3 linked regions of the Eleftheria terrae genome follow. The protein of the gene in region 1 interacts with the protein of each later gene in a pairwise test. Links are inferred from orthologs where the notes say so. Each region holds a gene or a part of one and is shown in the gene's direction. Other genes may lie near its edges. The genes, in order: N7L95_RS13910, N7L95_RS09890 and N7L95_RS22395.

Region 1 (9,725 bases):
GGAGAAGATCCGCAAGTTCGTCTCGCGCGACTACTGGGAGGTGCGGGCCACCTTCGGCTGCGAGGCGGGGCAGTACGACGGCAAGTGGTTCAACCCCAAGTGGAAGAAGACCGAGGGCGACCCCGAGCTGCGCGCCGACCGCCTCTGGACGGCCAAGGAAGCCGAGGCCATTGCCGAGGCGGTGCGCAACAAGAGCGGCACGGTCACCGAGGAATCCAAGCCCAGCTCGCAGTCCAGCCCGCTGCTGTACGACCTCACCTCGCTGCAGCGCGAGGCCAACTCGCGCTTCGGCTTCTCGGCCAAGACCACCCTGTCGCTGGCCCAGGCCTTGTACGAGAAGCACAAGGTGCTGACCTACCCGCGGACCGACTCGCGCGCGCTGCCGGAGGACTACCTGGCCGTCGCGAAGGACACGGTGCAGATGCTGGCCACCGACGAGGCCACCCGCCTCTACGCGCCGCATGCCAAGAAGGCGCTGGCCGAGGGCTATGTGAAGCCCAACAAGCGGGTGTTCGACAACGCCAAGGTGTCGGACCACTTTGCCATCATCCCCACGCTGCAGTCGCCCAAGAGCCTGAGCGAGGCGGAGCAGAAGCTCTACGACATGGTGGTCAAGCGCTTCCTGGCGGTGTTCTTCCCGGCGGCCGAATACCTGGTGACCACCCGCATCACCACCGTCAAGCATGCCGGCCAGGAGCACAGCTTCCAGACCAACGGCAAGGTGCTGGTGAAGCCCGGTTGGCTGGCCGTGTACGGCAAGGACGCACAGGAAGACGACGCCACCCTGGTGCCGGTGAAGGCCGGCGAGACGGTGGTGAACGAGGAGATCAACGTCGTGCCGCTCAAGACCCGGCCGCCGGCGCGCTACAGCGAAGCGACGCTGCTGGGCGCGATGGAAGGCGCGGGCAAGCTGATCGACGACGACGAGCTGCGCGAAGCCATGCAGGAGAAGGGCCTCGGCACCCCGGCCACCCGGGCGGCGATCATCGAAGGCCTGATCCTCGAGAAGTACCTGGTGCGCGAAGGCCGCGAGCTGATGCCCACCGCCAAGGCCTTCCAGCTGATGACGCTGCTGCGCGGCCTGGGCGTGGAAGACCTCACCAAGCCCGAGCTCACCGGCAACTGGGAATACCAGCTGTCGCAGATGGAGCGGGGCCGGCTGAGCCGCGAGGCCTTCATGGACGAGATCGCCGCGATGACGCAGCGCATCGTGCAGAAGGCCAAGGAATACGACCGCGACACCATCCCCGGCGACTACGCGACGCTGAAGACCCCCTGTCCCAACTGTGGCGGCACGGTGAAGGAGAACTACCGCCGCTTCAGCTGCGTGGGGGCGGCCGGCAGTGGCGAGGACGGCGGCTGCGGCTTCTCGATGAGCAAGATCCCCGGCGGCCGCAGCTTCGAGCTGCCGGAGGTCGAGCAGTTCCTGCGCGACAAGCGCATCGGCCCGCTGGAGGGCTTCCGCTCCAAGGCCGGCTGGCCCTTCACCGCGGAGCTGAAGCTGGTGTACGACGACGAGCTGCGCAACTACAAGCTCGAATTCGACTTCGGCGAGGACGCCCGCAAGGAGGCCGAAGGCGGCGAGGCCATCGACTTCAGCGGCCAGGAGCCGCTCGGCCGCTGCCCCAAGTGCCAGGCCAGCGTCTACGAGCACGGCACCAGCTATGTCTGCGAGAAGAGCGTCGGCCCGCACACCACCTGCGACTTCAAGAGCGGCAAGATCATCCTGCAGCAGCCGGTGAGCCGCGAGCAGATGGGCAAGCTGCTGGCCGAGGGCAAGACCGACCTGCTCGACAACTTTGTCTCCGCCCGCACGCGGCGCAAGTTCAAGGCCTTCCTGAAGTGGGATGCGAAAGAAGGCAAGGTGGTGTTCGAGTTCGAGCCGCGTGCCCCGCGGGCCGCCGCCAAGAAGGCGCCGGCGAAGAAGGCGGCCGCAAAGTCCTGAGGCCGAGGCGCCGCGGGCGGGCGCGGGCCCGGACGGGCGCCGAGGTCCGAGGTTCCAGGTCCGAGGTCCGGGCTCGTCACGGCGCTGGCTGCGGACGGGCCGGTGCCCTGCGACGGCCGGTGGCGCAGCCGCTGAGCGGAGCCCGGCCACGCCGCCTCGAAGCCTGACCGGCGGACGCCTTGAGCTGCTGAGGCGCCGAGGCGCTGCAGCTTGCGGTCCGGGAAGCACAAGGCCTGGCGCCTGCACCGCAGTAGCGGCCTTCGCCCGCCTACTTTGCCCGCCTGTCTACGCAGTTCCCGCGGCCCGCGGCAGGCTTGCGGTGGCCATACTGGCGCCATGTCCAGCGTCGTTTTCTTCAAGCTGTTTGCCATCTTCTCGGTCGTCGCGCTCGGCTGGGGCGCCGGCCGCATGAAGTTCTTCGGCGGCGGCGAGGCGGCGCGCGCGCTCTCGAATGCGGCGTTCTTCCTGTTTGCGCCGGCGCTGCTGTTTCGCACCACCGCGCGCATCGACATCGCCACCCTGCCGTGGTCGACGCTGGCGGCATTCTTCATCCCTGCCACTGCATGGATGGTGGCCCTCTACCTCTCGCAGCGCGGGCGGCCCGCGCTGCCTCCGGCGGGCCCCAGCGTGCGTGCGCTCACGGCGACCTTCGGCAACACGGCCCAGCTCGGCATCCCGATGGCCGCGGCCCTGTTCGGCGAGCAGGGCCTGTCGGTGCACCTGGCCATCGTCAGCGTGCATGCGCTCACCCTGCTGTCGGTGCAGACGGTGCTGGTGGAGCTGGATGTGGGCCGGGCCGCGGCGCGCGAGCAGGGCGGTCGCCCCCGCCTGGCGCGCATGCTGGGGCAGACCGTGCGCAACACCGTGATCCACCCGGTGGTGCTGCCGGTGCTGGCCGGCCTGGCCTGGAACCTCACCGGCTGGACGCTGGCCGAGCCGGTGGATGGCGTGCTGGCCATGCTCGGCGAGGCGGTGGTGCCGGTCTGCCTGGTGGCCATCGGCATGTCGCTGGCGCACTATGGCCTGCGCGGCTCGGCCACCACCGCATCTGCACTGGCCGCGGCCAAGCTGCTGGTCATGCCGGCCCTGGTGCTGCTGGCCGGCTACGGGGTGGCTGGCCTGCGCGGGCTGCCGCTGACGGTCATCGTGATGGCCGCGGCCCTGCCCACCGGCAGCAACGCGCTGATGTTTGCGCAGCGCTACCGCGCGCTGGAGGCGGAGGCCACCGCCGCCATCGTGACGTCGACGCTGGCCTTCGTGCTGGCGGCCCCGCTGTGGCTGATGCTGCTGGCGGCCCTGCCGCATTGAGCCGGCCCGCCGCCGGCGCGAAAGCGGCGGGTTTGCGACAATCCGGGCCATGAGTGCCACCGACATCCCCACCTACATGGCCCGGCTGGGCGAGGCCGCCCGGGCGGCCGCCACGCTGATGGCGGCCGCGTCCACCGCTGCCAAGAACCAGGCCCTGCTGCGCCTGGGCGCGCTGATCGGCGAGCAGCGGGCGCTGTTGCAGGACGAGAACGCCAAGGACATCGCCAATGCGGAGCGCAACGGCCTGAGCGCGCCGATGGTCGACCGACTGCGCCTGACCGACAAGGTCATCGCCCAGATGGCCGAGAACTGCGTGCAAGTGGCCGCGCTGCCAGACCCGGTGGGCGAGATCACCAACGTGCGGCGTCGTCCCACCGGCATCTCGGTGGGGCAGATGCGGGTGCCGGTCGGCGTGTTCGGCATGATCTACGAGAGCCGGCCCAACGTCACCATCGAAGCCTCCTCGCTCGGCATCAAGAGCGGCAACGCCTGCGTGCTGCGGGGCGGCTCCGAAGCCATCCATTCCAACCTGGCGCTGTGGAAGCTGGTGCAGCAGGCGCTGCGCGAAGCCGGCCTGCCGGCCGAAGGCGTGCAGCTGATCGAGACCACCGACCGCGAGGCGGTGGGCCGGCTCATCGCGATGCCCGAGCATGTGGACCTCATCATCCCGCGCGGCGGCAAGTCGCTGATCGAGCGCATCAGCCGCGAAGCCAAGGTGCCGGTGATCAAGCACCTGGACGGCAACTGCCACGTCTTCGTCGATGCAAGCGCCGGGCTGGAGCTGGCCCTCGCGGTGACCGACAACGCCAAGACGCAGAAGTACAGCCCCTGCAATGCGGCCGAATCGCTGCTGGTGCACCGTGACATCGCGCCGGCCTTCCTGCCGCGCATCGGCGCAGTGTTTGCCGCCAAGGGCGTGGAGATGCGCTGCGACGAGGGCGCGGCCCGCTGGCTGTCCGGCGTGGCCGGTGCCCGGGTGGTGGCCGCCACCGAGCAGGACTGGTCCGAGGAGTACCTGGCGCCGGTGATCAGCGTGAAGGTGGTCGACAGCCTGGACGAAGCCATCGCCCACATCAACCGCTACGGCTCGCACCACACGGACGCCATCCTGACCGAGCACCATTCCAATGCCATGCGCTTCCTGCGCGAAGTGGACTCGGCCAGCGTGATGGTGAATGCCTCCACCCGCTTCGCCGACGGCTTCGAGTACGGCCTGGGCGCCGAGATCGGCATCTCCACCGACAAGTTCCATGCGCGCGGCCCGGTGGGCCTGGAAGGGCTCACTTCGCTGAAGTACGTGGTGTTTGGCCAGGGCGAAGTGCGGAACTGACATGCAAGTGCAAGACCCCCGCAAGGCCCTGGTGCTCTTCTCCGGTGGCCAGGACTCCACTGCCTGCCTGGCCTGGGCGCTGGCCCGCTATGCGCAGGTCGAGACCCTGGGCTTCGACTATGGCCAGCGCCACCGCATCGAGCTGGATTGCCGCCCGCGGGTGCTCGACGCGCTGCGGCAGGCCTTTCCGCACTGGGCCGGACGGCTGGGCCCCGACCACCTGCTCGACCTGGCCTTGCTGGGGCAGATCAGCGACACCGCGCTGACCTCGGAGCGCGCCATCGAGATGGCGCAGAACGGCCTGCCCAACACCTTCGTGCCCGGGCGCAACCTGCTGTTCCTCAACTTCGCGGCGACGCTGGCCTACCGCCGGGGCGCCAGCGTGTTGGTGGGCGGCATGTGCGAGACCGACTATTCCGGCTATCCGGATTGCCGCGACAACACGCTCAAGGCCCTGCAGGTGGCCCTCAGCCTGGGGCTGGACCAGCCGATGGTGATCGAGACCCCGCTGATGTGGCTGGACAAGGCGCAGACCTGGGCCCTCACCGATGCGCTGGGCGGGCAGGCGCTGAACGACCTGATCGTCGAGCAGACCCACACCTGCTACCTCGGCGAGCGCGGCCAGCGCCACCGCTGGGGCTATGGCTGCGGCCACTGCCCGTCGTGCGAGTTGCGCCGGCGCGGGCACGATGCCTGGCTGGCAGGCCAGGCCCGCTTGCCCGGGCCGCCGGACGACGCAGCCACTGGCCAGCCCTGAGCCGGGGCCGCTGCTGCGCCGGCGTTGCGGCGGGCGGGCTGCGGCGGCACATCGACCTTACGCTCTTTCCGCTTCCGCTTCCGCTTCCGCTTCCGCTTCGGCTTCGGCTTCGGCTTCGGCTTCGGCTTCGGCCGGCCGTGCGCCTTTGCGGCTGCGGTGGCGCGCCGCGCTGCGTCGAATGCGAGAACAAGGCGTTCAGCGCCTCCTCTGCTTGGCCGGCCGCAGGGGCTGTCGTAGAGTCGCGGGACTTCGAGGATGAGGAAGGAGAGTGCCAATGAGCACGACGCAGATGGTGGCCTGGGTGGTGGTGGCTGTGCTGTTTTTTTGGGGAGTGGGCGCCTACAACCGGCTGGTGCGCTTGCGCAATGCGATTGCCAATGCCTACGCGCAGATCGACGTCCAGCTCAAGCGCCGCTACGACTTGATTCCCAACCTGGTGGAAACCGCCAAGAAGTACATCGCGCATGAACGCGAGACGCTGGAGGCGGTGATCGCCGCCCGCAACCAGGCCCGCGCCGCGGCCGACCAGGTGCGCGCCCGGCCCACCGGCCGCGGCCCGGTGGGTGCCCTCATGGTGGCCGAGCAGGCGCTGCAGGGCAGCCTGGGGCGCCTGATGGCAGTGGTCGAGAACTACCCCGAGCTCAAGGGCGACCAGACGCTGCGCGAGCTGTCCGAGGAGCTCACCAGCACCGAGAACAAGGTGGCCTTCGCGCGGCAGTCCTTCAACGATGCGGCGCTCGACTACAACAACGCCGCCCAGCAGTTCCCCACCACGCTGATCGCCGGCCTGTTCGGCTTCACTCCGGCGGGCATGCTGCAGTCCACCACTGGCGAGGCCGAGCGCCAGGCGGTGCGGGTGCAGTTCTAGCCGGCGCCGGCCCGCCCCCTCCCGCGCCGCGCGCCGCCATGCGTTTCCGCGACCACCAGGACCAGGCGCAGGCAGCCACACGCCGCCTGCTGCTGCTGTTCGCGGCCGTGCTGGTGCTGCTGGTGCTGGCCGTCAATGGCGTGCTGGCGCTGATCTACCGCCTCAGCTTCCCGTGGGCAGCCGACTGGCCCCGCTTCTTCTTCGAGACCAACACCGGCCTGGTGCTGCTGTTCGTGCTCGGCGGTTGCTGGTTCGAGATGCTGAGGCTGCGCGAAGGCGGCGCCCATGTGGCCCGGCTGGCCGGCGGGCGCTGCATCAGCGAGCCCGAGGGCCGGCCTGGCGACCTCTACGAGAAGCGGCTGCTCAATGTGGTGGACGAGCTGGCCATCGCCTGCAATGTGCAGCCACCCCAGGTGTGGGTGCTGCACCGGGAGGACGCCATCAACGCCTTCGCCGCGGGCTGGCAGGTCGACGACGCGGTGGTGGCCGTCACCCGCGGCGCGCTGGAGCGCCTGACGCGCGACGAGCTGCAGGGCGTCGTGGCCCACGAGTTCAGCCACCTGGTGCACGGCGACACCCGGCTCAACATGCGCCTCATCGGCCTGGTGTGGGGCCTGCAGATGATCTACACCTTCGGCCATTCGCTGGTGGAGCCGGATGAGCGCGGCCATCGCAGCCTGGCGGTGTTCTTCGGTGCTGGCCTGATGGCGGTCGGCTCGCTCGGCTGGCTGGCGGGCCGGTTGTTGAAGGCGGCGGTGTCGCGGCAGCGCGAGTTCCTGGCCGATGCCTCGGCCGTCAAGTTCACACGCAGCGTGCAGGGCATCGGCGGGGCCTTGCGCAAGATCGCCGACCAGGCCTGGCGCCGTCAGGACCGCCTGCGCAACGTGCAGGCGGAAAGCCTGTCGCATCTCTTTTTCGTCTCCCGCCTCCGCTGGGGCAGCCTGGACAGCCACCCGCCCTTGCAGGAGCGCATTCGCCGCATCTACGGCCATGCGGTCGATCCGCTGCCGGCACGCCAGCTGGCACCCCAGGACGACGATGCACCCGACACGCAGCCGATGCAGCAGGGGGTGGTGCTGTCCTTCGCAGCCGGCGTGGCGCGCCGGGTGTCTGCCGAGGTGGTGCAGGCGGCGGCTGCCGCCACGCCGCCCGAGGCCGAGCGCCACGACGCGGTGCAGCGTGCCGCGCTGGACCCAGCGGCCGACACGCGGCAGGCCGCCCTCGGCCGCGCCGGCTACTGGCAGGGGCCGATGGAGCGCCGCGCCGCCGTGCTGGCCCTGCTGCTGACCCCCGGCAACATGGCCGAGCTGAAGGCCTGGCAGCAGGAGACCGACGGCTTCGCGGGGGCTGCGGCCGTGTTCGCCGATGTCGAGCGGCTGGGCGATGCGAGCCGCATGCCGGTGTTCGAGCAACTGCTGCAGCGCAGCGCCGCCGCACCGGTGGCCGAGCGCCGTGCCCTGCTGGAGGCGGCGCGCCGCATCATGGGCGCCGATGGCCATGCGAGTCCGCTTGACCGGCTGCGCTGGCTGGTGATGCGCCATTTGCTGGCCGGGCCGACCCCGCGCGCCCTGGCTGCCGGCGGCGACCAGGACATCGAGCCCCTGGCCGAGCCGATCTCCGTGTTGACCGCCTTCCTGGCCCGCGTGGTCGCGGCCGACGCCCTGCTGCAGCTGCCGCCGTCCGAGGCGCCGCCCTGGTACCGCGCCGTGTGGCGCGGCCTGATGGGCGACCGGCCGATGCCCGCCTGGCGCCTGCCCGACGGTGACGCGCTGGTGCAGGCGGTGCACCAGGCCGGCCGCCTGAAGGCCGTGCAGCGGCCGGTGCTGCTGTGCACCTGGTGCGAGCTGGCGGTGCAGCTCGCACCGCAAGGCCGGCTCGATGCGGCCAGCGCCGATGCGCTGCGCGCGATGGCCGTGCTGCTCGACAGCCCCTTGCCGCCGCTGCTGGCAGCCCAATACCAGGAGCTGGAGGGGCGCTGAGGAACGGCCCGCCGGTGGTCCGGCGGCTGCTCCGGCGCCAGCGAGCGGGGCCGACGCAAGTCGGCTGCGGAATCCCGCCTGCCGGCGTGCGGCTGCCGCCTGCACTAGACTGCCGGCCGTGAACGTCTCCCCCACTTCGAGTTCCTTGCCCCTGTCGCGCCTGCTCGGCCACACCGCGGACGCGGTGCGTGCGGTGCGCAGCGGCGCCTCGCTCAACGACGCGCTGGCTGCCTGCCCGGCCCCCGCTCGCCCCGGCACGCAGGCCCTCAGCTTCCAGGTGATGCGCGGCCTGGGCCGTGCACAGGCGCTGCGGGCCAAGCTGGCCAAGCGGGCACCGCCCGCCTGGGTGGACGCGCTGCTGCTGACGGCGCTGGCCTTGCTGTGCGACAGCGCCGATGCCGCTGCCTATGCCGAGCACACCCTGGTGGACCAGGCGGTGGAGGCCGTCAAGCAGCGCGAACGCGCCAGCGCGCCTTTCCTGAATGCGGTGCTGCGGCGCTTCCTGCGCGAGCGGTCCGCGCTGATGCAGGCCACCGATGCCGACGTGGTGGCCGCCTGGAACCACCCGCGCTGGTGGGTCGAGCGCTTGAAGCGCGACTGGCCGCAGCACTGGCAGGGGCTGCTCGCCGCCAACAACGAGCGCCCGCCGATGACCTTGCGCGTGCATGCCGGCCGCGGCAGTGCTGCCGCCTACCTGGAGCGGCTGCAGCAGGCCGGCCTGTCGGCCAGCGTGATCGGCCCGCAAGCCATCCGGCTCGACGAACCCTGCCCGGTGACCCGGCTGCCTGGCTTCGAAACCGGCGACGTCTCGGTGCAGGACCTGGCGGCCCAATGGGCCGCGCCGCTGCTGCTCGGCCTGGCGGGCGAGGGCGGCCCGGCCGCCGTGCCCGCTGGCGCCCGTGTGCTGGACGCCTGCGCCGCGCCGGGCGGCAAGACGGCCCACCTGCTGGAGCTGGCTTCGCTGGACCTGCTGGCCATCGACAGCGATGCCAACCGCCTGGCCCGGGTGGCCGACACCCTGCAGCGCCTGCAGCTGCGGGCCGAGCTGAAGGCGGCCGACGCCCGCCAGCCCGAGACCTGGTGGGACGGCCGGCCCTTCGATGCCATCCTGATGGACGCGCCCTGCAGCGCGGCCGGCATCGTGCGGCGCCATCCGGATGTGCGCTGGCTGCGGCGCGATGCCGACATCGAGCAGCTGGCCCGCATCCAGCGCGAGATGCTGGAGGCCTTGTGGCCGCTGCTCAAGCCGGGCGGTCGCCTGCTGTACTGCACCTGTTCTGTCTTCAAGGCAGAAGGCCAGCCGCAGATCGACGCTTTTTTGCAACGGCATCGCGAGGCGCGTGCACTGCCCGCCCCGGGGCATGCGCTGCCCTTGCGACACAATGCCGACGTGGCTGCCCAACCGGGGCCGGCGGCCGCCCCGCACGACGGGTTCTTCTACGCCTTGCTCGAAAAGCGTCCCGCCTGAGACTGAAGTCGTAACGTGCGTCGCGATCAACGGGTTGCCGGCTGTGTTTCTCCCGCTGTCGCGCCGGCAG
Region 2 (9,872 bases), 880 kb from region 1 along the record:
GGTGCGTGCGGCGCTGCTGGTGGCGCCGGCCGATCCGCGCAAGTTCGGGCTCGAAGCCCGGCTGCCGCAGGCGCGCCTGCCACTGCCCAGCTGCATGATGGCCAGCGAGACCGATCCCTGGATGCGGCTCGACGCCGCCCGCACTTGGGCGCGGCGCTGGGGCAGCCATTTCATCAACCTGGGCGACGTCGGGCACATCAATCCCGAGTCGGGCTTCGGCCCGCTGCCGCAGGCCAAGACGGTGACGCAGCTGCTGGTGCACCAGCTCGAGCGCACCCGCCGGCCGGAGAGGGCGCACACGCTGGAGTTCTCCTTCGCTGTCTGAGCGTGCCGCTTCCTTGTTTTCCGAATAAGCAAGGTCGCAAGGCTTCCTTCCACCGGGCGGCGGCCCTTCCTAGCATCGGGTCCATGGCCGGTGGCACCGGCCTGCAGCAAGACAACAGATCCACAACAAGGACCTTCGCATGAGCCCCCGCCGCTTCCTCCGTTCCGCTTCCGCCCTGCTGGCGCTGTCCGCCGTGGCGCTGGCCGCCCAGGCCAAGGACTACACGCTGCTGAACGTCTCCTACGACCCCACGCGGGAGCTCTACCAGGAGTTCAACGCCGCCTTCAGCAAGCAGTACAAGGCCAGGACCGGCGACAGCGTCACCGTCAAGACCTCGCACGGCGGCTCGGGCAAGCAGGCCCGCTCCGTCATCGACGGCCTCGACGCAGACGTCGTGACGCTGGCGCTGGCCTACGACATCGACGAGATCAGCGAGCGCGGCAAGCTGCTCGGCGGCGACTGGCAGAAGCGCCTGAAGCACAACAGCGCGCCCTACACCTCCACCGTGGTGTTCCTCGTGCGCAAGGGCAATCCCAAGGGCATCAAGGACTGGGACGACCTGGTCAAGCCCGGCGTCCAGGTCATCACGCCCAACCCCAAGACCTCTGGCGGCGCACGCTGGAACTACCTGGCCGCCTGGGGCTACGCACAGAAGAAATATGGCTCCGACGCGAAGGCGCAGGAGTTCGTGGCCAAGCTGCTGGCCAACGTGCCGGTGCTGGACTCCGGCGCGCGCGGCGCCACCACCACCTTCGTCGAGCGGGGCATCGGCGACGTGCTGCTGGCCTGGGAGAACGAAGCCCTGCTGGCACTGAAGGAGCTGGGACCGGACAAGTTCGACGTGGTGGCCCCTTCGCTGAGCATCCTGGCCGAGCCGCCGGTGGCCCTGGTCGACAAGGTGGTCGACCGCAAGGGCACACGCGCCGTGGCCCAGGCCTATCTTGAGTACCTGTACTCCCCCGAGGGCCAGGACATCGCCGGCCGCAACTACTACCGCCCGATCGACGCCCAGGCGGCAGCCAGGTACGCCGCCCAGTTTCCGAAAGTGCAGTTGTTCACCATCGACCAGGCCTTCGGCGGCTGGGCACGGGCGCAGAAGACCCACTTCGCCGACGGCGGCGTCTTCGACCAGATCTACTCCAAGAAATGAGGGCAGGGGGCCGGCGCCCGCTTCTTCATATATGAAAAGTTCATAAGCATTCGCGTATCAAATCGTTCCTTGCAGAAGCAACGGTCCTTACGATGCGGCATTCCTGTCCGATCGTGGATACGCCATGCCCTCTCTTGCCCTTCGCCTCTCCCTCGGCCGCCGCGCCTTGCTGAACACCCTGCTGGCTGCGGCTGCCCTGGCAGCCGCCGGCCCGGCACTGGCGCAGAAGAACACGCTGCTGAACGTCAGCTACGACGTCTCGCGCGAGTTCTACAAGGACTACAACGTCCTGTTCGCCAAGCACTGGAAGGCCACCACTGGCCAGGACGTGACGCTCAACCAGTCGCACGGCGGCTCCAGCAAGCAGGCCCGCAGCGTGGCCGACGGGCTGGAAGCCGACGTGATCACGATGAACCAGTCGAACGACATCGACCTGCTCGCCGTGCGCGGACAGCTCGTGCCGGCCGACTGGGCCAAGCGCTTGCCCAACAACAGCGCGCCCTCGTCCTCCACCTCGGTGATCCTGGTGCGCAAGGGCAATCCCAAGGGCATCAAGGACTGGGAAGACCTGGGCCGCAGCGGCCTGTCGGTCGTCATCCCGAATCCCAAGGTCACCGGCAACGGTCGCTACACCTATGTGGCCGCCTGGGGCGCCGCGCTGAAGAAGGGCGGCAGCCCGGCGCAGGCGCGCGAGCTGGTCACCCGCATCTTCGCCAACGTGCCGGTGTTCGACGGCGGCGGCCGCGCCGCCACCACCACCTTCGCCCAGCGCGGCATTGGTGACGCGCTGGTCACCTTCGAGAGCGAGGTGCCGCTCATCAAGCGTGAATTCGGCGGCGACTTCGACGTCGTCTACCCGAGCTGGAGCGTGCTGGCCGAGAACCCGGTCTCGGTGGTCGACAAGGTGGTGGACCGCAAGGGCAGCCGGGCACTGGCCGAGGCCTACCTGAAGTACCTGTGGTCCGACGAGGCCCAGGAGCTGGTGGCGCGCCACCACCTGCGCCCGCGCGCCGAGAAGGTGCTGGCCAAGTACGCGGCCGATTTCCCCAAGATCCAGCTGTTCACCGTGGACGAGGTCTTCGGCGGCTGGAAGAAGGCGCAGAAGGAGCACTTCGACGACGGCGCCACCTACGACCAGATCCTGGCCGCGGCCAAGCGCTGAAGCAAGCCCGGCCATGATCTTCTCGCGCACCCTGCTGCGGCGCCACAGCGTGCTGCCCGGCTTCGACCTGGCGCTGGGCTTCACGCTGCTGTACATCAGCCTGATCGTGCTGATCCCGCTGTCGGCCGCCTTCCTCAAGACCTTCACGCTGAGCTGGCCGCAGTTCTGGGAGGCGGTGACGTCACCGCGCGTGCTCGCCTCCTACCGGCTCACCTTCGGCGCCTCGCTCGCGGCCGCCATCCTCAATGCCGGCTTCGGCCTGCTGGTCGCCTGGGTGCTGGTGCGCTACGAGTTTCCGGGCCGGCGCGTGGTGGATGCGCTGGTGGACCTGCCGTTCGCCCTGCCCACCGCGGTGGCCGGCATCGCGCTGACCGCCATCTATGCGCAGAACGGCTGGATCGGCCAGTGGCTGGTGCCGCTGGGCATCAAGGTGTCGTTCACGCCGCTCGGCGTCTTCGTGGCGCTGACCTTCATCGGGCTGCCGTTTGTGGTGCGCACCGTGCAGCCGGTGCTGGAGGACCTGCACCGCGAGCTGGAGGAAGCGGCCGCCACCCTCGGCGCCAGCCGGCTGCAGACCTTCCACCGCGTCATCCTCCCCATCCTGACGCCGGCGCTGCTGACCGGCTTTGCGCTGGCCTTCGCCCGCGCGCTGGGCGAGTACGGCTCGGTGATCTTCATCGCCGGCAACATGCCCATGGTGTCGGAGATCACGCCGCTGCTCATCATCACCAAGCTGGAGCAGTACGACTATGCCGGCGCGACCGCGATTGCCGTCGTGATGCTGCTGGCCTCCTTCGTGCTGCTGCTGTGCATCAACCTGCTGCAGGCCTGGTCGCGCAAGCGCCAGGGCCGCTGAGCCCGCTTCCCGCATGACCACCGTGACCCTGCCGCGGCCCCAGGCCCGCCCCTCCGCAGCGGCCGTGCCGCCGCCCAACGTCCGCTCCGCGACCCAGGAAGCCGCCTGGGTGCGGCGCACGCTGATCGGCGTCGCCCTGCTGTTCCTGACGCTGTTCCTCTTCGTGCCGCTGGTGTCGGTGTTCTACGAGGCCCTGAAGAAGGGCGTCGACGTCTACTTCGCCTCGGTGGTCGAGGCCGACGCGCTGTCGGCCATCCGGCTCACGCTGCTGGCCGCGGCCATCTCGCTGCCGCTGAACCTGGTGTTCGGCGTCGCCGCCGCCTGGTGCATCGCGAAGTTCGACTTCCGCGGCAAGAACGTCGTGCTGACACTGATCGACCTGCCGTTCTCGGTCAGCCCCGTGATCGCCGGCCTCATCTACGTGCTGGTGTTCGGCCTGCAGGGCTGGTTCGGCGAATGGCTGCGCGACCATGACCTGAAGGTGATCTTCGCGGTGCCGGGCATCGTGCTGGCGACCATCTTCGTGACCTTCCCCTTCATTGCCCGCGAGCTGATCCCGCTGATGCAGGCGCAGGGCCAGGAGCAGGAGGAGGCGGCGCGCGTGCTGGGCGCTTCGGGCTGGCAGATCTTCTGGCGCGTGACGCTGCCCAACATCAAGTGGGCGCTGCTGTACGGCGTCATCCTGAGCAACGCGCGGGCGATGGGCGAGTTCGGCGCGGTGTCGGTGGTGTCGGGCCACATCCGCGGCCAGACCAACACCCTGCCGCTGCACATCGAGATCCTCTACAACGAATACCAGTTCGCGGCGGCCTTCGCAGTCGCCTCGCTGCTGGCCGGGCTGGCACTGGTCACCCTGGTGCTGAAGCTGATGGTGGAACAACACGTCAAGCGCGAGAAGCGGCTGGCGGGAGAACAGGAATGAGCATCGAAGTCCGTGGTCTGAACAAGCGCTTCGGCGCCACCGTCGTCTGCGACAACCTGAACCTCGACATCCCTTCGGGCGAGCTGGTCGCGCTGCTCGGGCCCTCGGGCTCGGGCAAGACCTCGCTGCTGCGCATCATCGCCGGGCTGGAGCGCCCCGACAGCGGCTCGGTGCTCTTCCACGGCGAGGACGCCACCTTCGCCGACGTGCGCGACCGCCAGGTCGGCTTCGTGTTCCAGCACTATGCGCTGTTCGGCCACATGAGCATCTTCGAGAACGTGGCCTTCGGCCTGCGCGTGCGGCCCAAGGCCACGCGGCCGCCGGAGCGAGAGATCCGCGCCAAGGTGCAGGAACTGCTCAAGCTGGTGCAGCTCGACTGGATTGCCGACCGCTACCCGCACCAGCTCTCGGGTGGCCAGCGCCAGCGCATCGCGCTGGCCCGCGCGCTCGCGGTGGAGCCCAAGGTGCTGCTGCTCGACGAGCCCTTCGGCGCGCTCGATGCCAAGGTGCGCAAGGAACTGCGCCGCTGGCTGCGGCGGCTGCACGACGAGATGCACGTCACCAGCGTCTTCGTGACCCATGACCAGGACGAGGCGATGGAGGTGGCCGACCGCATCGTCGTGATGAACCAGGGCCGCATCGAGCAGGAAGGCTCGCCGGACCAGGTCTACGATCATCCCGCCACGCCCTTCGTGCTGCAGTTCCTGGGCGACGTCAACCTCTTCCACGGCCGCCTCGGCCACGGCCCGGGTGCCGCGGCCGGGACGGGCGAGGTGAGCTATGTGCGGCCGCACGAGCTGGAGATCCTTGGCACGCCGGATGCCGGCACGCTGGCCGTCACCCTGTCGCAGACGCTCACCGTGGGGCCCAACACCCGCATCGAGTTCAAGCGCATCGACGACGGCAGCTATGTGGATGTCGAGCTGCCGCGGGCCGAGTTCGGCCACCTGCGCGAGCGCCTCGGGCTGCGGCCCGGCCAGACGGTGCACCTGCGGGCGCGGCGCATCACCCGTTTCGAAACGGCGGCCTGACGCCCGCGGCGGCCGTGGCCGCTCAGCCGCTGGCCGGCTCCCCGGCCAGCCGCCACAGCAGCGCGCCGGCGGCCTGCGGCGCGTTCTCCTTGGCGCCGTTGATGAAGTAGACGAAGACGTCGCGTGGCTGCCCGTCGCCGGCCGCAGCCGGGTCGATGGCCGGCAGCGCCGGCGGCCGCCCGCCGGCGGCCCAGCAATGAGCCGCTTCGGCCCAGTCGTCGAGCGCCTCGTCGGGGTAGCCGGTCGGCATGTCGGGCTCAGAGCACATCAGCCGGGCGTAGACGAAATCGGCGCTGAAGTCCGCATGGCTCGGGTATTTGTCTGAGTCGGTGTAGACGCTCGCGACCTGCTGTTCGCGCAGCAGCGCCAGGTACTCGGCATTCAGGAAGCTGTCATGCCGGGCTTCCAGCACATGCCGCCGCCGCCGCCCGCCGGCCTCGCGCGGCAGTGCCGACAGGAAGCGGGCCAGGTCCTCGGCATCGAAGCGGGTGCTCGGCGGCAGCTGCCAGGCCACCGGCCCCAGGCGGTCGCCCAGGTGGGCCGCCACCTCGAGGAACCGCGCCGCGCCTTCGGCCGACTCGGCCAGCACCTTGCGGTGGGTCAGGTAGCGGGGCGCCTTCAGCGAGAAGATGAAGCCCTCCGGCGTGGCGTCGCGCCAGCGCTCGAAGATGCCGGCGGGCGGCGCGCGATAGAAGGTGCTGTTGATCTCGATCGCGGTGAGCTGGCGGCTTGCGTAGTGCAACTCGTCGTGCTGCGCCAGGCTGTCGGGATAGAAGGTCTCGCGCCAGGGCTCGTAGCTCCAGCCCCCGATGCCGACCCGGATGCGGCCAGGACCTGCCATGCATGCGCCTCCAGAAAGGGAAGACCTGCACTGTAAGCCCTGCAGCGGCGGCACGCACGCCGCTGCCTGGCCGGCTCAGATCTCGAAGCTGGCCCCCGGCTCGGCGCTCAGCGCCCGGTCCACCACCGCGCGGGTCAGCGGCGGCGCGAAGGACTCGATGAAGGCATAGACGTAGGCCCGCAGGTAGGTGCCCCGGCGGATGGCCAGCCGCGTCATGTTCATGGCGAACAGGTGGCGCGCGTCGAGGGCCCGCAGGTTGCGGTCGCGCTCCTCGTCGTAGGCGATGGAGGCGACGATGCCGATGCCCAGGCCCAGCTCCACGTAGGTCTTGATCACGTCGGCATCCATCGCGGTCAGCACGATGTCGGGCTTGCGGCCCAGCCGCTCGAAGGCCTCGTCGATGTGGGAGCGGCCGGTGTAGCCCTCGTCGTAGGTGATCACCGGCTGGCGCGCCAGGCGCTCCAGCGTCAGTGGCTCGCCGTCCAGCAGTTCATGGCCTGGTGGCACGACCACGCAGTGCGTCCAGCGGTAGCAGGGCAGGGCGATCAGGTCGTCGTAGCGTGCCAGCGCTTCGGTGGCGATGCCGATGTCGGCCTCGCCGGTCAGCAGCATCTCGGCCACCTGCCGGGGCGAGCCCTGGTGCAGGTTCAGCGTGACGTTGGGGAAGTGGCGGCGGAAATCACTGACCGCTGGCGGCAGCGCATAGCGGGCCTGGGAGTGGGTGGTGGCAATGCAGATCTTGCCGCGCGACTGCTGCGCATAGTCCTCGCCCGCACGGCGCAGGTTGTCGGCGTCCAGCAGCATGCGCTCGATGATGGGCAGCACCTCGGCCCCGGGCGGCGTGAGGCCGGTCAGCCGCTTGCCGGCCCGCACGAACAGCTCGATGCCCAGCTCGTCCTCCAGTTCGCGGATCTGCCGGCTCACCCCGGGCTGCGAGGTGTGCAGCACGTTGGCCACCTCGGTGAGGTTGAAGCCACGGCGGGCGGTTTCGCGCACGGAGCGCAATTGCTGGAAGTTCATCGAAGGAAGAGGCAAGGAGAGGCCGGGCCCGCCGGGCAGGCGGGCTCATGCGATGCCGGACAGCGCCGGCACGGGAAGCTGGCAGCTGCCGCCGACGGCGCCCGATGGGCCCGTCGCGACGGCTGGCCGTCAGTGCGGCTTGTTGGGCTGGGGCGTCAGGCGCAGGTAGGGCGTCACCGCCTTGTAGCCCTGCGGGAACTTCTGCTTGATCAGCTCGGGGTCCTGCAGCGAGGGCACGATGACGACATCGTCCCCCTGCTTCCAGTTGCCCGGCGTCGCCACGCTGTGGTGGTCGGTCAGTTGCAGCGAGTCGATCACGCGCAGCACCTCGTCGAAATTGCGGCCGGTGCTGGCCGGGTAGGTGATGACGAGGCGGATCTTCTTCTGCGGGTCGATGACGAACAGCGAGCGCACCGTCAGCGTGGCGTTCGCGTTCGGGTGGATCATGTCGTAGAGCGTCGCCACCTTGCGGTCGGCATCGGCCAGGATCGGGAAGTTGACGGTGCAGCCCTGGGTGCTTTCGATGTCACCGATCCATTTGTGATGCGAATCGACCGGGTCGACCGACAGCGCGATGGCCTTCACCTTGCGCTTGGCGAACTCGTCCTTCAGCTTGGCGGTCAGGCCCAGCTCGGTGGTGCACACCGGCGTGAAGTCCGCCGGGTGCGAGAACAGGACACCCCAGCTGTCGCCCAGCCAGTCATGGAAGCGGATGCGGCCTTCCGTGGAATCTTGTTCGAAATCGGGCGCCAGGTCTCCAAGACGCAAACTTGCCATGTTCATTTCCTCCGTGTCGAGCGACGAAAAACGATTATCAAAAGCACTTTTTATTTAACAAACAAATAAAAAGTACTTTTCACACTCGTTTTATGCATAAGGCAGGCGCTGGGAGGGGCGCGCTGGCGCGGCTCAGCCGTGCAGCCGGCTGTTGCGTGGCACGCTCGCCAGCAGGAACTCCATCTGGTCGGCCAGGATGCGGCGGCCGCGCAGGATCATGTCCTCGTGCAGGCTCGGCACGTATGGCAGGTAGAGCAGTGGCATGTGTGCCTCTTCGGGGGTGCGGCTGCCTTTGCGGCCGTTGCAGTTGCGGCAGGCAGTGATGCAGTTCATCCAGCTGTCCTGCCCGCCGCGCGAGGTGGGGTGGATGTGCTCGCGGGTCAGGTCTTCGGCCGTGTACTGGTGGCCGCAGTAGGCGCACAGGTGGCGGTCGCGCAGGAAGAGCTTGGTGTTGGACAGCGCCGGCACCTGGCGCCAGGCCCGGCTGGGGACGCTGCCGCGCACGGCGACGATGGGATGCAGCTCGATGCGCGACTGCAGGCCGCTGACACGCTGGATGCCGCCACGCAGCACGACAAAGGGAACCCCCAACGTCCACGCGACACAGTCGCTGGCGTAAAGGAGGGCCGCATCCTTGGGCGCGATCCACGCCTGGGGCCGGCCGGAAACGTCGAGTTGAAGGACGTCCATCGCTTTTGCCTCTCCGCGCAGCATATTGCAAGACACGTTCCCGGCTCAAGTGGAGGAGTGCTGGCGACAGGGCCAGCGGGCCACACCGGAGCGTGCCAGTACCGCTTGTCATCGCGCCGCAACGGCTCGCATGGCAGGCTGCGCGCCCGGGGCGGGCCGCCACAGCGGCGGCCGGCGCCTTCCTACAATGCCGCCCATGAAGTTGTCTTTTGCCTTGTTGTGCCGGGCTGTCCTGCTGTGCTTCCCGGCACTGTGCGCGGTGCACGCCGCCGCGCAAACCGCCCCGCCGCCCACGGCGCCCCCTGCCGGAGCGGGCGCCGAAGCGGCGCCTGCCGGCGCGCCGGTGTCGGCGTCGGCCCAGCGCCTCTACGAGGGCACCCGCAACCAGCTGGTGCAGGTGCGCACCCTGCTCAAGGGCCAGGCCAGCCAGGCCTCGGTCGGCTCCGCCTTCCTGGTGACCGAGGAGGGGCACCTGGTGACCAACTACCACGTGGTGAGCCAGGTGGCGCTGGAGCCGGAGCGCTACCGGCTCGAGTACAGCACGGCCGACGGTCGTGCCGGGCCGTTGCAGCTGCTGGCCTTCGACGCCGTGCACGACCTGGCCCTGGTGCGGGCCGCCGACGCCGGCCTGAAGGGGCGCTCGCCGCTTGCCTTCCGCCCGGGCAGCCGCAGCGTCGCCAAGGGGGAGCGCATCTACTCGCTGGGCAACCCGCTGGACGTCGGCTTCGCGGTGGTGGAGGGCAACTACAACGGCCTGGTGGAGCGCAGCTTCTACCCCAACATCTTCTTCTCCGGCGCGCTCAACCCCGGCATGAGCGGCGGCCCGGCGCTGGACGAGCAGGGCCAGGTCATCGGGGTCAATGTGGCGACCCGCCGCGACGGCCAGCTCGTGAGCTTCCTGGTGCCGGGCGAATACGCCCAGGCCCTGCTGCAGCAGGGACGGGCAGCGGCGCCCATCACCGCACCGGTCTACGACCGGCTCAAGGTGCAGCTGCAGGCGCACCAGCAGCGGCTGGTCGAGCGTTTCCTCAAGCTGCCGTGGCGCTCGGGCGGGCACCCTCGCTATGCCATCCCGGTGCCGCAGGAGCAGTTCATGCG
Region 3 (9,891 bases), 1.8 Mb from region 1 along the record:
CTTGGCCAGCGGCGGCATCGACATCAGGATGGACTCGGTGCGCCCGCCCGACTGCAGGCCGAACAGGGTGCCGCGATCCCAGACCAGGTTGAACTCGACATAGCGTCCGCGCCGGTAGGCCTGGAAGTCGCGCTCGCGCTCGCCGTAGGTCAGCACGCGGCGGCGTTGCAAGATGGGCAGGTAGGCGTGCAGGAAGGCATCGCCCACCGAGCGCATCATCGCGAAGCCGCCGTCGAAGCCGCCTTCGGTGTAGTCGTCATAGAAGATGCCGCCGATGCCACGCGCCTCGTTGCGGTGCTTCAGGAAGAAGTACTCGTCGCACCACTGCTTGAAGCGCGGGTACTTGTCCTCGCCAAAGGGTGCCAGGGCTTGCTGGCAGGTGGCGTGGAAATGGCGGGCGTCCTCTTCAAAGCCGTAATAGGGCGTCAGGTCCATGCCGCCGCCGAACCAGCTGACCGTCTCGCGGCCCGCCGGATGCGCGGCGATCATGCGCACGTTCATGTGCACGGTGGGCACATACGGGTTGCGCGGATGGAAGACCAGCGACACGCCCAGCGCCTCGAAAGGCGCGCCAGCCAGCTCAGGCCGGTGCTGGGTGGCCGAAGGCGGCAGCTGCGGCCCCCGCACATGCGAGAAGTTGCAGCCGCCGCGCTCCAGCAGCGGCCCGTCCTCGACCAGCCGCGACACCCCATCGCCCTGCAGGCGCCCGCCGGGTGGGCGGGTCCAGGCATCCCGGACGAAAGGCGTGCCGTCCTCTGCCTGCATCGTGTCGATGATGCGGTCCTGCAGGCCCAGCAGGTAGGTGCGGACGTCCTCGGTCTTCATGCCACGGCGTTGGGCTTCGCTCACCGCTTCACCGCGCGGTAGCCGATGTCGCCGCGGAACTGCATGCCGTCGAAGTGGATGCCGTGCAGCACCTGGTAGGCGCGCTGCTGCGCGGTCTTCACCGAATCGCCCAGCGCCGTCACGCACAGCACACGGCCACCGGAGGTGCGGGTCTGGCCAGCATCGCCCACGGTGCCGGCATGGAAGACCATCGCATCGGGCTGCTCGGCCGGCAGCCCGGTGATGAGGTCACCCTTGCGCGGGTTCAGCGGGTAGCCATGCGCGGCCAGCACCACGCCGAGCGCGACACGGCGGTCCCACTGCAGCTCCACCTTGTCGAGCGAACCGTCGGTGGAGGCCAGCATCACGTCCAGCAGATCGGTCTTGAGACGCATCATGATCGGCTGGGTCTCGGGGTCACCCATGCGGCAGTTGAACTCCAGCGCCTTGGGCTGGCCCTGGGCGTCGATCATCAGTCCGGCATAGAGGAAGCCGGTGTACGGAATGCCGTCGCGCGCCATGCCGGCGATGGTGGGCAGGATGATGTCCTGCATCGTGCGGCCATGCACGTTGGGCGTCACCACCGGGGCGGGCGAGTAGGCGCCCATGCCGCCGGTGTTGGGCCCCTGGTCACCGTCGTTCAGGCGCTTGTGGTCCTGGCTGGTGGCCAGGGCCAGCACGTTCTTCCCGTCGCACAGCACGATGAAGCTGGCTTCCTCGCCCTGCAGGAACTCTTCCACCACCACGCGCGCGCCGCCGTCGTTGTGCACGACACCCAGCTTGTTGTCGAGCAGCATCCAGTCGATGGCCTCGTGCGCCTCCTGAAGGGTCATGGCGACCACCACGCCCTTGCCGGCGGCCAGGCCGTCGGCCTTGATGACGATGGGCGCGCCCATGCGGTCGACATAGGCGTGCGCGGCCTGCGCATCGCTGAAGGTCTCATAGGCCGCGGTCGGAATCTTGTGGCGCCGCATGAAGTCCTTGGCGAAGGCCTTGGAGCTCTCGAGCTGGGCCGCCGCCCGGGTGGGGCCGAAGATGCGCAGCCCGCGGGCGCGGAACACGTCCACCACGCCGGCCGCCAGCGGGGCTTCCGGGCCGACCACCGTGATGCCGATCTTCTCGGCTTCCGCGAAGTCGGCCAGCGCCTGCGGGTCGCCGATGGCGACGTTGTGCAGGCGCGGGTCGAGCAAGGTGCCGCCGTTGCCCGGCGCCACATAGACGCGGTGCACCTTGGGCGACTGCGCGAGTTTCCATGCCAGGGCGTGTTCGCGGCCGCCCGAGCCGATGACGAGAACTTTCATGTGTGATCTTTCACCCGGCTCCGCGACCAGCGCGTACTGCCTGCTGCCTCATTCGTTGATGATCGCGTTGTGGTAGACCTCTTGCGCGTCGTCGAGGTCCTCGAGCACGTCCAGCAGCTTCTGCATCCGCTGCGCGTCCTCGCCGGACAACTCGATGGTGTTCTCCGCGCGCATGGTCACTTCTGCCACCTCGGGTTTCAGGCCGGCGCCGTCGAGCGCCGCCTGTACCGCCTCGAAGTCGCCCGGGGCGCAGAGCACCTCGATGGCGCCGTCGTCGTCGGTGACCACGTCCTCGGCGCCGGCTTCCAGCGCCACTTCCATGATCTTGTCCTCGGCGCTGCCAGGCGCGAACACGAACTGTCCGCAGTGCTTGAACTGGAAGGCCACCGAGCCTTCGGTGCCCAGGTTGCCACCGTACTTGCTGAAGGCATGCCGGACTTCGGCGACGGTGCGCACGCGGTTGTCCGTCATGCAGTCGACGATCACGGCCGCGCCGCCAATGCCATAGCCTTCGTAGCGGATTTCCTCGTAGCTCACGCCCTCGAGGTTGCCGGTGGCCTTGTCGACGTTGCGCTTGATGGTGTCGGCCGGCATGTTGGCCGCCTTGGCCTTCTCGATGGCCAGGCGCAGTCGCGGGTTGGTGGCGATGTCACCGCCGCCCTGGCGGGCGGCGACGATGATTTCGCGGATGACCCGCGTCCAGATCTTGCCGCGCTTCTCGTCCTGGCGACCTTTGCGATGTTGGATGTTGGCCCATTTGGAATGACCGGCCATAGCGAAGCTCCTGAATCCTGAAGGGCGCCCAGCTTGTTGTTGTGCGGTGCGCGGGTTGGCGGGTGTGTCTCTTGGATAGACTGCGATTTTATCCGGGCCCCCGACGGCCTGCCTTTTTGACGGAACCCGCCATGGCCGACCCCCTCCTGCTTGCCAAGCACCACGAGATCGAAACCTTCCTGTTGCCGGCCCTGGCGAACCGCCACGGCCTGGTCACCGGCGCCACCGGCACCGGCAAGACGATCACGCTGCAGGCGCTGGCCGAGGGCTTCTCGCGCATCGGCGTGCCGGTGTTCATGGCCGATGTGAAGGGCGACCTCACCGGCATCTCCCAGCCGGGCGCGCTGTCGCCCAAGCTGGCGAAGATCCTGCAGGAGCGCGGCCTGCCGGCGCCCGCGCCGCACGCCTGCCCCACCACCCTGTGGGACGTGTTCGGCGAGCAGGGCCACCCGGTGCGCGCCACCGTCTCGGACATGGGGCCCCTGCTGCTCGGCCGCATGCTCGACCTGAACGAGACGCAGCAAGGGGTGCTGTCGCTGGTCTTCAAGATCGCGGACGACAACGGCCTGCTGCTGCTCGACCTGAAGGACCTGCGGGCAATGCTGCAGCACGTCGGCGACAACGCCAGCAGCTTCACCACCGAATACGGCAACATCAGCGCCGCGAGCATCGGCGCCATCCAGCGCGGCCTGCTGCAGATCGGCGAGCAAGGCGGCGACAAGTTCTTCGGCGAGCCGATGCTCAACATCGCCGACTTCATGCAGACCGAGCGCGGCCACGGTGTCGTCAACGTGCTGGCGGCCGACAAGCTGATGCATTCGCCGCGGCTGTACGCCACCTTCCTGCTATGGATGTTGTCAGAGCTGTTCGAGTCGCTGCCCGAGGTGGGCGACCTCGAGCAGCCGAAGCTGGTGTTCTTCTTCGACGAGGCCCACCTGCTGTTCGACGACGCGCCCAAGGCCCTGGTCGACCGCATCGAGCTGGTGGTGCGGCTGGTGCGCTCGAAAGGGGTGGGCGTTTACTTCGTCACCCAGAACCCGCTGGACGTGCCCGACTCCGTGCTGGGCCAGTTGGGCAACCGGGTGCAGCATGCGCTGCGTGCCTTCACGCCGCGCGACCAGAAGGCGGTCAAGGCCGCCGCCGACACCATGCGCGCCAACCCGGCCATCGACATCGCCACCGCCATTACCGAGCTGGCGGTCGGCGAGGCGCTGGTCAGCCTGCTGGACGAGATGGGCCGCCCCGGCATCACGCAGCGGGTGTTCGTGCTGCCCCCCGGCAGCCAGATCGGCCCCATCACGCTGGCGCAGCGGCAGGCCCTGCTGCAGGGCTCGCTGGTGGCGGGCGTCTATGAGCAAGCCATTGACCGCGAGTCGGCCTATGAGCGCCTCAAGGGCCGGGCCGCCGGTGTGGCGGCCGGGCAGGCACCAGGCCAGGCCCCGTCCGGGCGGCAACAGGCGCCTGCGGCCGGCGGGATGCTGGACGGCCTGAGCGACGTCCTGTTCGGCTCGACCGGCCCGCGCGGTGGCCGCCGCGACGGGGTGGTGGACGCACTGGCCCGCTCGGCGGCGCGCACCATCGGCAGCAGCGTCGGCCGCGAGCTGATCCGTGGCGTGCTGGGCAGCCTGTTCGGCGGCTCCCGCCGGCGCTGAAGCGGGCACCGCTCGCGCCCTCAGGCGACAGCCTGCACCCGCTTTGCGGCGTTTCGTCGCAAGGGTGTGGCAGCCGGCGCCGGCCGGCGAGACAGTGGCGGCCACACCCCCAGGAGCCGCCATGCCACTGCCTTCACCCGTCGTCCTCGTCCATTTGTGTTTCGCCCTGGGCGCCCTGCTGCTCGGCCCCCTGGCCCTGCTCGCACCCAAGGGCCGCCCGGGCCACCGTGCCGCCGGCTATGCCTGGGTCACGCTGATGCTGGGGGCGGCCTTGTCGAGCCTGTTCATCCATAACCACCTGCGACCGAACCTGGGCGGCTACACCGCGGTGCACCTGCTGGTGCCCGCCACCCTGCTCAGCATCGCCTTCGCGGTGCGCGCCATCGTGCGTGGGCAGGTGCGCCGGCACCGGCGCCTGATGCTGGCCACCTACGTGTCCGGCTGCCTGGTCGCCGGCAGCCTGACCTTGCTGCCCCACCGCTACCTGGGGCAGCTGCTGTGGCACCACGCGCTGGGGCTGAGCTGAGCACCGCTGCCCTGAGAATGCGCCCATGAACCGCCCTCCACCGCCGTACCGACCGACTCCCGCCGGGCCGCCCGCTGCCCCGCGGCTGGCATCCCTGCTGCAACGCGGCGCCATCGTGGCGGTGCTGTGCGTGGTGGTCGCGGCGGTCCTCTACGCCATCGAGCGCCAGCCGCTCGGCCGCAGCGTGGTCTATTCGCTGTGCGTCGGCCTGCCATGCTGGCTGATCATCGACCTGGCCCGGCTGCTGCTCGCACGGCAGCTCCACCGGCGGAATCCGCACCGCATGCTCCATCCGGAATGGCCGGGCTGGGGGCGCATGGCCGGCTGCATTCTGGTCGGCGTGGCGGTGGCCTTTCCGCTCGGGCACCGGCTGGGCGACTGGCTGACCGGCAGCCGCTCACTGCATCCCGGCGCCGAGTTGCGCGGCGTTGCACCCGCGCTGCTCATCTCGCTGGTCGCAGCCCTGGTGGCCACCTGGTTCTTCTATTCGCGTGGTCGCCTGGCCAGCGCCGAGGCGGCGGCCGAGTCGGCACGGCGCCTGGCGACCGAGCACCAGCTGCGGCTGCTGGAGTCGCAGCTGGAACCCCACATGCTTTTCAACACCCTGGCCAACCTGCGTGCCCTGATCGGCCTGGACGCGACGCGCGCGCAGCTGATGCTGGACCGGCTGAACGCCTTCCTGCGCGCCACCCTGTCGGCCTCGCGGGTGGAACGCCACCCCCTGGCGGCCGAGTTCGAGCGGCTGGCCGACTACCTGGCCCTGATGCAGGTGCGCATGGGCGAGCGCCTGCAGCCGCGCTTCGAGCTCCCGGCCACCCTGGCACGCCTGCCGGTGCCGCCGCTGCTGCTGCAGCCGCTGGTGGAGAACGCGATCAAGCACGGCCTCGAGCCGGCCCTGGCCGGCGGCCAGCTGCTGGTCTCTGCCCACTGCGAGGGCCAGCGCCTGTGGCTCAGCGTGCGCGACACCGGCGTCGGGCTGCAGCCGTCCGGCGCCGCCCGGGACGGCGGCGGTTTCGGCCTCGACCTGGTGCGCCAGCGACTGCAGGCGCTCTATGGGGACACCGCCAGCCTCGAGCTGTCGCCGGTCGACGCTGCCGGCGGCGGCACCCTTGCCCGCATCGGCCTGCCCCTGCCCTTGCATGACAACCCGCACCCGCATGAATCCGACCGCGCTGATTGCTGAAGACGAACCCCTCCTCGCCCAGGCCCTGCAAGCCGAGCTCGCCCGGCAGTGGCCGCAGCTGGAGGTGGCCGCCGTGGCGGCCAACGGGCCAGCGGCACTGGCCCAGGCACTCGCGCTGCGGCCGAGCTTGTGCTTCCTCGACATCCGCATGCCCGGACAGAGCGGCCTGGAGGTGGCCCAGGCACTGGCCGAGGAATGGCCTGACGAAGCCGGCCCGCTGCCCCTGCTGGTGTTCGTGACGGCCTATGACCAATACGCCTTGCAGGCCTTCGATGCCGCGGCTGCCGACTACCTGCTCAAGCCGGTCGAGCCGCAGCGTCTGGCGCGCTGCTGCGAGCGCCTGCGCCACCTGCTGGCCGCCACCGCGCGCCCGCAGGTCGCCGAGCAGGCCCTGGAACAGTTGCGCGCCCTGCTGGCCGGCACTGCGGCGCCGTCACGTGCCCCGCTGCGTTTCATCCAGGCCAGCGTCGGCAACAGCGTGCGCCTCGTGCCGGTAGAGGAGGTGCTGTACTTCGAGGCGGCCGACAAGTACGTGCGGGTGGTAACGGCCGACCGCGAGTACCTCATCCGCACCGCACTGCGGGAGCTGCTGCCCCAACTTGATGCGGAGGTGTTCTGGCAGGTCCACCGCGGCGCGGTGGTGCGTGCCTCTGCGATCGACGGCGTGCACCGCGACGACGCAGGCAAGCTGCGCCTGTCCTTCCGGGGAGGCCATCCAGGCACGCTAAATGTGAGCCGGCTCTACGCCCCCCGGTTCAAATCCATGTGACAGGCGCGGTCCTGCGCTGACCCGCCTAGGACTTACCCGCACAATCCCTGGCGACATGCGGCGAATTGCGCAGTTTGGAGGCGCGGCATGGCCTGATTTCTGCAACAGGCCGATCCGAAGATGTTTACGTCCTGTAGCATCCAGTCCGGTTTTGAGGAGAAGATCCCATGTTCCGTCGCGTGTTCGTGCTGGGCGTCGTTGCCACCAGCCTCGTCCTTGCTGCCTGCTCGCCTGTCCCTGACACGGTGAAGATCGGCGTTGCCCAGCCGCTCAGCGGCCCGCTCGGTGCGCTCGGCACCGACATGCTGAACGGGGTGAAGCTGGCGGTAGAGGACCTGAACAAGCAGGGGCTGAAGATCGACGGCAAGACCGTCAAGGTCGAGGTGGTCGCGGTCGACGACAAGGCGGACGCGGCCACCGGCAAGACGGTGGCCAAGCAGCTCGCCGACGCCGGTGTGGTGGCGGTGATCGGCCACCTGAACTCGGGCGTCAGCATGGCGGCAGCGCCGGTCTATGCCGAGAAGGACATCCCGCAGCTGGCCATCTCCACCAAGCCCGAATACACGCAGATGAACCTGCCGACCACCTTGCGGCTGGTCGCCAACGACGCGCTGCAGGGCAAGGCCATGGGCTCGTATGCGGCACGCAACATCAACGGCATGTCGTTCGCGGTGATCGACGACAACACGCCCTACGGCAAGGGCCTGTGCGACATCGCCGCCGGCCAGCTGCAGCAGCTGAAGAAGACCGTCTCGCTGCGCAAGTCGCTGGACGACAAGACCACCGATTTCTCCGCCCTGATCCCCGAGCTGAAGAGTGGCAGCGTCGACGTCATCGTGACCACGCTGGCCGACTACCAGGTGCTGGCGATGGTGGAGCAGCTGGCGCAGGCGGGCCTCACCAAGGTGCAGATCCTGGGCGGCGACACCATCAAGACCGACAAGCTGATCAAGACCGCATTGCCGCTGCGCGTCTATGCCACCTCGCCGATCATCGAGCCGCGCGAATTCCTGCAGGGCAAGGCCTTCCTCGAAAAGTACCGCAAGGCTTTCGGTGGCGAGCCGATCTACGGCGCCCACTACGCCTATGACGCGGTGTGGGTCCTGTCGGCCGCCATGCAGCGCGGCCGCACGGTGGACGGCAAGAAGCTGGTGGCCGAGCTGAAGAGCATCGACGCGCTGGCGCCCATCACCAACGCGGTGCGCTTCAATGAAAAAGGCGAGCAGTTCTACGGGGTCATCAGCGTCTACACCGCACGCCAGGGTGTGTGGGACGCAGTGACGCGCTCGGACAACTGGTAAGCGCAGCCGCCGCACAGGCGGGCTGCCACACCCTGCTCGAGGGCGCCGCATTGTCGGCGCCCTTTTTGTTTGTCGACCATACGAAGCGCCGCCCGGCCGGGCCGGTGGCTGCCGCGCACACGGGCAGCCACCGGCGCCGGACGCCTGGCGGCTGCACCCTCCGCTGCGCCACCGGCCAGACCGGCCCACCTGCAAGATGTGCTGACCGCCACGCCCGCGCCATCCGGAAAACCGCGGCCCTTCGCCAGCAGAAAAATCGCGAACTGCATAGACTGCGCACTCTTCATCCGAGTCCAAGCCAAGGAGTTCCGTTTATGTCGACTTTCACCCGCTGGCTGCGTCGTGGCGCACTGGGCCTGGCCTGTGCGCTGACCTTCCTGCCTGCTGCCCACGCCGAGGCGCCGCAGCAGAAGACCCAGGTGCCCGGCTACTACCGGCACATGGTGGGCAGTTTCGAAGTGACCGCGCTGTATGACGGGCAGATCGAACTCGACACCAAGATCCTCAAGAACACGCCGCCGGAGCAGATCCAACGCCTGCTGGCGCAGATGTTCCGCAACAACCCGACGCCCACCGCCGTCAATACCTACCTGGTCAACACCGGAAGCCGGCTCGTGCTGGTGGACAGCGGCGCCGGCCGGATGTTTGGCAACACGCTGGGCAATGTCGTCAGCAGCTTGCGGGCGGCCGGCTACGCCCCCGAGCAGGTAGACGCCGTGCTGCTCACCCACCTGCACGGCGACCATGTCGGCGGCGTCATCGACGCCGAGGGCAAGGCGGTGTTTGCAAACGCCGACCTCTTCGTGGCGAAGAAGGAGGCCGACTACTGGCTCAACCCCGAGACCGCTGCCAAGGCGCCGAAGGAAGTGCAGGGCTTCTTCAAGATGGCCCAGAGCGCGGTGGCCCCCTATGTTGCGGCAGGGCGGTTCAAGACCTTCGAGGGTGAGCAGGAACTGATGCCCGGGGTGCGCCCGCAGGCGACCCACGGCCACACGCCGGGGCACACCAGCTACCGATTCGAGTCGGGCGGTCAGCAACTGCTGGTGTGGGGCGACATCGTGCACAACGCCTTCGTGCAGTTCCCGCGGCCGGAAACGACGATCGAGTTCGACATCGACCAGAAAGCGGCCAGCGCCACCCGCAAGCGCCTGTTCGAGGAAGCGGCACGCGGCCGGCTGCTGGTGACCGGCATGCACCTGCCCTTCCCTGGCATCGGCAATGTGCGCGCCGAGGGCAAGGGCAGCTACCGCTGGGTGCCCATCGACTACGGCCCCGTCCGTTGACCGCGGCATCCGCCGCGGCTGTACCGATGACGCAAACCGCCGGAGACGGCGGTTTTTTCATGGCGCTGCGCCCGAGGCGGCCGGCGCTCAGTCGTCCCAGTCACCGTGGCGGCCACCGCGACGGTCGTCGCGGTCCCAGCCGCGATGGCCGTGGTGGTGGTGATGGTGCCGCCAGTGGCCACCGTGGCGGCGTTGGTGGTAGTAGGGATAGGGCTGGGCATAGACCGGCTGCCCGTAGACCACCGTCGGCGGCTGCTGATAGACCACCGGCGGCGCG

What was found.
Region 2: the proteins of N7L95_RS13910 (region 1) and N7L95_RS09890 interact in binary tests that used the Escherichia coli proteins (3 or more experiments, as listed by UniProt). The link is inferred for Eleftheria terrae from one-to-one orthologs.
Region 3: the proteins of N7L95_RS13910 (region 1) and N7L95_RS22395 interact in binary tests that used the Escherichia coli proteins (3 or more experiments, as listed by UniProt). The link is inferred for Eleftheria terrae from one-to-one orthologs.

Annotation. Positions count from the first base shown.
Region 1 is NZ_CP106951.1:3,143,858-3,153,582, reverse strand. What follows is about bases 2,610-5,442. They hold N7L95_RS13910 (glutamate-5-semialdehyde dehydrogenase), read left to right. Parts: upstream 2,610-3,302; coding sequence 3,303-4,583; downstream 4,584-5,442. Other genes in these bases: queC (7-cyano-7-deazaguanine synthase QueC), read left to right, coding at 4,585-5,340; N7L95_RS13915 (AEC family transporter), read left to right, coding at 2,610-3,253. Outside these bases: N7L95_RS13920 (DNA topoisomerase III), read left to right, coding at 1-1,945; more of N7L95_RS13915, read left to right, coding at 2,282-2,609; N7L95_RS13900 (LemA family protein), read left to right, coding at 5,615-6,208; N7L95_RS13895 (M48 family metalloprotease), read left to right, coding at 6,247-8,187; 16S rRNA (cytosine(967)-C(5))-methyltransferase RsmB, read left to right, coding at 8,306-9,655; N7L95_RS13885 (DUF4390 domain-containing protein), read left to right, coding at 9,671-9,725. UniProt on the Escherichia coli protein: Catalyzes the NADPH-dependent reduction of L-glutamate 5-phosphate into L-glutamate 5-semialdehyde and phosphate. The product spontaneously undergoes cyclization to form 1-pyrroline-5-carboxylate.
Region 2 is NZ_CP106951.1:2,262,653-2,272,524, reverse strand. What follows is about bases 3,449-6,428. They hold N7L95_RS09890 (sulfate/molybdate ABC transporter ATP-binding protein), read left to right. Parts: upstream 3,449-4,411; coding sequence 4,412-5,446; downstream 5,447-6,428. Other genes in these bases: N7L95_RS09880 (CysB family HTH-type transcriptional regulator), read right to left, coding at 6,363-6,428; N7L95_RS09885 (DUF72 domain-containing protein), read right to left, coding at 5,469-6,287; cysW (sulfate ABC transporter permease subunit CysW), read left to right, coding at 3,507-4,415; cysT (sulfate ABC transporter permease subunit CysT), read left to right, coding at 3,449-3,493. In the rest of the region: N7L95_RS09915 (RBBP9/YdeN family alpha/beta hydrolase), read left to right, coding at 1-325; N7L95_RS09910 (sulfate ABC transporter substrate-binding protein), read left to right, coding at 465-1,475; N7L95_RS09905 (sulfate ABC transporter substrate-binding protein), read left to right, coding at 1,600-2,637; more of cysT, read left to right, coding at 2,651-3,448; more of N7L95_RS09880, read right to left, coding at 6,429-7,307; N7L95_RS09875 (peroxiredoxin), read right to left, coding at 7,437-8,084; N7L95_RS09870 (HNH endonuclease), read right to left, coding at 8,217-8,774; N7L95_RS09865 (S1 family peptidase), read left to right, coding at 8,971-9,872. UniProt on the Escherichia coli protein: Part of the ABC transporter complex CysAWTP involved in sulfate/thiosulfate import. Responsible for energy coupling to the transport system.
Region 3 is NZ_CP106951.1:4,990,271-5,000,161, reverse strand. Bases 5,134-8,132 are described here. They hold N7L95_RS22395 (LytR/AlgR family response regulator transcription factor), read left to right. Parts: upstream 5,134-6,235; coding sequence 6,236-7,030; downstream 7,031-8,132. Other genes in these bases: N7L95_RS22390 (branched-chain amino acid ABC transporter substrate-binding protein), read left to right, coding at 7,198-8,132; N7L95_RS22400 (sensor histidine kinase), read left to right, coding at 5,134-6,261. In the rest of the region: hemF (oxygen-dependent coproporphyrinogen oxidase), read right to left, coding at 1-825; purD (phosphoribosylamine--glycine ligase), read right to left, coding at 846-2,126; N7L95_RS22415 (YebC/PmpR family DNA-binding transcriptional regulator), read right to left, coding at 2,175-2,900; N7L95_RS22410 (helicase HerA-like domain-containing protein), read left to right, coding at 3,032-4,552; N7L95_RS22405 (DUF2306 domain-containing protein), read left to right, coding at 4,674-5,078; more of N7L95_RS22400, read left to right, coding at 5,104-5,133; more of N7L95_RS22390, read left to right, coding at 8,133-8,331; N7L95_RS22385 (MBL fold metallo-hydrolase), read left to right, coding at 8,646-9,614; N7L95_RS22380 (hypothetical protein), read right to left, coding at 9,702-9,891. UniProt on the Escherichia coli protein: Member of the two-component regulatory system BtsS/BtsR, which is part of a nutrient-sensing regulatory network composed of BtsS/BtsR, the low-affinity pyruvate signaling system YpdA/YpdB and their respective target proteins, BtsT and YhjX.